DNA from 2 places in the Aureimonas sp. OT7 genome. Region 1 is predicted to be linked to the other one. Evidence: predicted binding sites of a transcription regulator. Region 1 holds the regulator's gene; the other holds the start of a gene.

What was found. The regulator LexA, encoded in region 1, represses DNA repair genes until DNA is damaged. The targets are predictions, from matches to a motif close to TGTTCNNNNTGTGTTCNG.
Region 2: IGS74_RS01155 (ImuA family protein) is a predicted target of LexA. The motif match lies at 1,307-1,324, and genes of this name have one in related genera.

The regions. Positions count from the first base shown of each region.
Region 1 is NZ_CP062167.1:2,736,127-2,738,591, forward strand. It holds gene glp (gephyrin-like molybdotransferase Glp) at 1-1,031, shown strand, start outside; gene lexA (transcriptional repressor LexA) at 1,114-1,842, shown strand; gene IGS74_RS13090 (ComEC/Rec2 family competence protein) at 1,784-2,465, opposite strand, start outside.
Region 2 is NZ_CP062167.1:215,369-217,833, reverse strand. It holds gene IGS74_RS01170 (DEAD/DEAH box helicase) at 1-41, shown strand, start outside; gene IGS74_RS01165 (hypothetical protein) at 136-498, opposite strand; gene IGS74_RS01160 (SOS response-associated peptidase) at 519-1,208, opposite strand; gene IGS74_RS01155 (ImuA family protein) at 1,372-2,133, shown strand; gene IGS74_RS01150 (DNA polymerase Y family protein) at 2,048-2,465, shown strand, end outside.

The sequences.
Region 1 (2,465 bases):
GGGCCGCCGATGCCTTCAAGGGCGCGGTCCTTCGGGTTATCGGCATTTCGGCCGCAGGCGCGGCATTTGCCGGCACCGTCGAGCCCGGAGCCGCCGTGCGCATCTTCACCGGTGCGCCCCTGCCGGCGGGCGCGGACACGGTGCTGATCCAGGAAAACGCGACGCTCGAAGCGCCGGACGCGTTGCGTGTCGATGTCGCGGCGGAACCGGCCCGTCATATCAGAAAAGCCGGGCTCGACTTCGCGCAAGGGGCCGTGCTGCTGCGGGCGGGCCTGCATCTGCGTGCAGGCCACGTCGCGCTTGCCGCCAGCGCCGGCCACCCGCAACTTCCCGTCCGGCGTCGGCCGCGCGTTGCGATCCTGGCCACCGGCGACGAACTGGTGATGCCGGGCGAAAGCACCGGCCCCGACCAGATCGTGGCCTCCAACGGGTTCGGCCTTGCCGCGATGGTGGAGGCCCATGGAGGCGAGGTGCTGGACCTCGGCATTGCCCCGGACGACCAGGCCGTGCTGGAGGCCCGGCTTGCGGAAGCAGAGGATGGCCGCGCGGATGTCGTCGTGACCATCGGCGGCGCCTCCGTCGGCGACCGGGACCTCGTCGCTCCTGCCCTTCGGGCGCGCGGCGTGGATCTGGATTTCTGGAAAGTCGCCATGCGCCCGGGAAAGCCGGTCATGGCCGGGCGCAAGGGCGCGCTGCGGGTTATCGGGCTGCCGGGCAACCCGGCATCCACGATGGTGGCCGCAACCCTGTTCCTGCGGCCCCTCGTCCGCTGTCTCGCGGGGCTCGGCGCCGATCCGGGTTTCCAGCACGGCGTCCTGTCGGCGGCCATGCCGCAGGGCGGCGAGCGTGCCGACTTCGTCCGCGCCCGGCTGCACCACACGGCAGAGGGCCTGCCGCAGGTAGAAGCCTTGCCACGGCAGGACTCCTCCCTTCTTTCCATCTACGCCCTTGCGGATGCGCTGCTGTACCGCCCGCTCGCCGCCCCCGCCGCGCAGGCCGGCCAGGAATGCCTGTTCATTCCCCTCGATTGAGGCGCCATGAAAGCTTGCAGAACACAACTGGAACAGCTAGGTTTGTTCTGGTTTTGTTTTTGATCGATTCCGGGGGCGGCACGTGCTAACGCGCAAACAGCATGATCTCTTGATGTTCATTCACGAGAGGCTGCAATCCGCCGGCGTCCCGCCTTCCTTCGACGAGATGAAGGACGCGCTCGACCTTCGGTCGAAATCCGGCATCCACCGCCTGATCACGGCCCTCGAGGAGCGTGGTTTCATCCGCCGCCTGCCCAATCGGGCGCGGGCGCTGGAAGTCGTCAGGCTACCCGAGTCGATGGCACGCGGCGGCCGGGCCGCCGCGTCTGCCCCGGCCCCTTCCAACGTCGTTTCGCTTGCCGAGCAGTCTGCTGCATCGGGTCTCGCCGCGCGCCGCCGGGTTGCCCCCGCCGCAAACGATGCCGATGCCGGCATCAGCGTCCCCGTCATGGGCCGGATCGCGGCCGGCGTACCTATATCCGCAATCCAGAACAACACCCATAGCCTGACACTGCCACCGGACATGATCGGCCCCGGCGAACATTATGCGCTGGAGGTTTCCGGCGATTCGATGGTGGAAGCCGGGATTCTGGATGGGGATACGGTCGTGATCCGCCGGGTGGATACGGCAACGCCGGGCGATATCGTGGTCGCGCTGGTGGATGACGAGGAGGCAACCCTCAAGCGGTTCCGCCGCAAGGGAACCGCCATCGCCCTGGAAGCAGCCAACCCCGCATACGAAACCCGGATATTCAGTTCGGACCGTGTGCAGGTGCAGGGGCGGCTGGTGGGTCTGATACGGCGTTACTGACAGTATTTTCCGCCGTCCCGTCGGTTTGCGCTTCGCCACCCTTCTTCCAGTATTCCGGCCATGCCGCCAGTCTGTGCACGTTCCATTCCTGCGGATCGGCCGGGATGGACGGCGTCAGCACGAGCTTGCCCCCATCACCGCGGGATATTGCAAGGGAGCCGGTCCGGCGCAGGCTGCGCAAGGTGACCAGCGTTGCGCCGCCGTTCGGACACCGTCCACGGCGAAGCGCCCGCGCCACAATCACAAGGTCTGCCTGCGCGCAGAGCCTGTCCGTCTCCTCTATGGAGTCGGTCCACGCCAGCCGGATGCCGGATGCGGTGGCAAGCTGGCAGGCAGGCGGTTCGCATGGTATCGGCCCATCCGCGTCGGGCGGACCGTAGCGGCGTTCCCACTGGTCGGCGATGAACCGGCCTGGACGCTTGCCTAGATGGGCAAGCCCCCCGGGCGCAACCAGCGCGACCTTCATGCCATCCTCGAAGATCAGGATATCCGGCGGGGCTTGCCCACCCACGGCAAGGTAGCCGCCCACGATAGCCGCCGGCAACGCCAGCCAACGCAGCGCGCTGGCCATGAAGCACGCAAGAAACAACGCAAGCGAGAGGGCTATCAGTGACGCTGCGGGC
Region 2 (2,465 bases), 1.7 Mb from region 1:
GCCGGCATGGTCGCTCCCACGCGTCTTGGTCTGAGCCCTAAGCGCGCGAATGCTTCAAGGATTACGGAGGGCCGCTTTGGGAAATCGCGCTGCGGCTATCACCTCAGCCGTCCCACCGACAGTCCGTACGATCGGCTAGCTGGGCCTTCCCGCGAGGCGCTCGTCGATGACCGGCTCGTCCCAGTGGCGCGCAACATCGAGCCACTTGTCGATCAACGCCTGAAACTGCGGCTCGGCGAAGCAGGTCTGGAACGTGTAGAGCCGATTGACCACCTGGCGCATCAGGTCGCGCATCTCGTCATCGTCGAACCTCGACACGGTTCTCCAGGGAATGCGATTGCCGTCGGCGTCGATGACGAAGACATCGGAATAGTCGCCGGTCTTCGTGACCGGGACCGGGCCGGCATGCAGGTCCTCCAGCATGCTGTTGCGGACGCAGATCATCGCCATCGCCTTGGCGAGCGTCGCCGCTAACTGTTCTTCTTCCTTCCGGCCCATGTTCGTCCTCCGGATCATTGTCAGATGCCCGGCAACATGCCATCGGCGGCTGTATTGGCTGGCGTTTCCAGGATCACCAACCGATCATCGGGCAGCGGCCGCTGCAGCGTCTTGGCTTCGTTCCAGTCGGCGGTCAGCCAGGTCTCGACTTCTTCGTGGCTCGTCAGAATGACGGGCATGGCCTTCGGATGGATCGGCTTCACCACGCCATTGGCCTCGGTCGTCAGGAAGGCGAACAGTTGATGATCGCCCGGACGCGGGGTCCGGTTCGAGCCGCGGGTTCCGCGCCACGGCGTCCAGATTCCCGCGAAGAAGAACAGGGGCTGGGTCTCATCGAGGGCGAACCAGTGCAGCGGTTTGCGCTTCGTGACTGGATCGGGCTTTTGCCCATATTCGGAAAAGGCGGTGGCCGGGACCACGCAGCGATTCTCGAGCCCGAGCCATTTGCGCCAGTGAGGGCTGGCCGTGTTGCGGATATTGGTGACGCCGGTGTCCGGCGCGTCGCGGGATTTCAGATATTCGACGGGCGTGGGCATACCCCAGGTCAATGAGGCCAGTTCCCGCCCGCCGTCGGTGTTGCGCACCACCGGCGCCGGCCGGTCGGGATAGACGTCCATCGACGGTTCGAGATTGCCGATACTGTCATGGGTGGCTGCCACGAAATCCCGGATCGCCTGCTGATTGGTCGTAATGCGATAGAGATTGCACATCGCCCCGCCACTCTCCTTGCGAATACTTTACGTCACCATAGGGCATTGCACCCCGTCGATCACTTCCGGGATGGCCGAGATTGACTCTCGACCTGTAAGAGAACAAATAAAGAACATAGCAACGGAATCGACCAGTGCAAAGCCCCGGAGACGCCATCCTCATATGCCCAGCCGTGCCGACAGCCCAGCCATTGCCGACCTTCGGGCGCGCATCGCGCGGCTCGAAGGCGATGGCGCGCATCCGCACGAGGTGCTGCCCTTCGGGATCGCGCCGCTGGATCGCAAGCTGCCCGGTGGCGGGCTGGCGCTCGGATGCCTCCATGAAGTCGCCGGAGGCGGCAACGGGGCGGTGGATGGCGCGGCTGCGGCCTGTTTCACGGCCGGGATCGCCGCCCGCACCACCGGGCAGGTGCTCTGGTGCGTGGCGCTACAGGATCTCTTCGCACCGGGGCTGGAGCAGGCCGGACTGCCGCCCGGCCGGGTGATCTTCGTCGAAGCCGGAGACGACAAGGCCGTTCTGGCCTGTATGGAGGAAGGGCTGCGGCATGGCGGGCTGGGGGCGGTCGTGGGCGACGTCGCGCGCCTGCCGATGACCGCCTCGCGGCGGCTGCATCTGGCCGCGAAAGGCTCGGCGACGATCTGCATCGCGTTGCGCCGCTGGCGGCGACAGGCGGAGGCCAGCGATTTCGGGCAGCCGACGGCGGCGATGACCCGCTGGCGGATCTCGGCGCTGCCGTCCTCGTCCCTTCCAGTTCCCGGCGTCGGGCGGCCGCGCTGGCTGGTCGAGCTGATCCGGGCGCGGGCGGGCGAATGTCTCGATATCGAACTGGAGGCGTGCGATGGCTCGGGTCATCTCTGTCTTCCTGCCGAACTGGCCGACAGACCGGTTGCGGCGGAAGGCGGGCGACGCAGCGCCGCCCGGTGAGGCGCCGCTGGTCATCGCCGGAAGGGAGAAGAACCGCCGGGTGGTGACGGCGGCCGATCCGGCCGCGCGGGCGCTCGGCCTGCGCGCCGGAATGCCTGTCACCAAGGCCCAGGCGATGGTGCCCGGCCTCCACATCGAGCCCGCCGACCCGCGGGCCGACCTGGACAGCCTCGAACGCCTCGCGCTCTGGGTGCTGCAACGCTTCTCACCTATCGCCGCCGCCGACGCGCCGGACGGGATCGTCATCGACGCGACCGGCGCCGACCATCTGCATGGCGGTGAGGCGGCCATGCTGGAGGCGCTGACCGGGCGGCTTGTCATGTCCGGCGTCA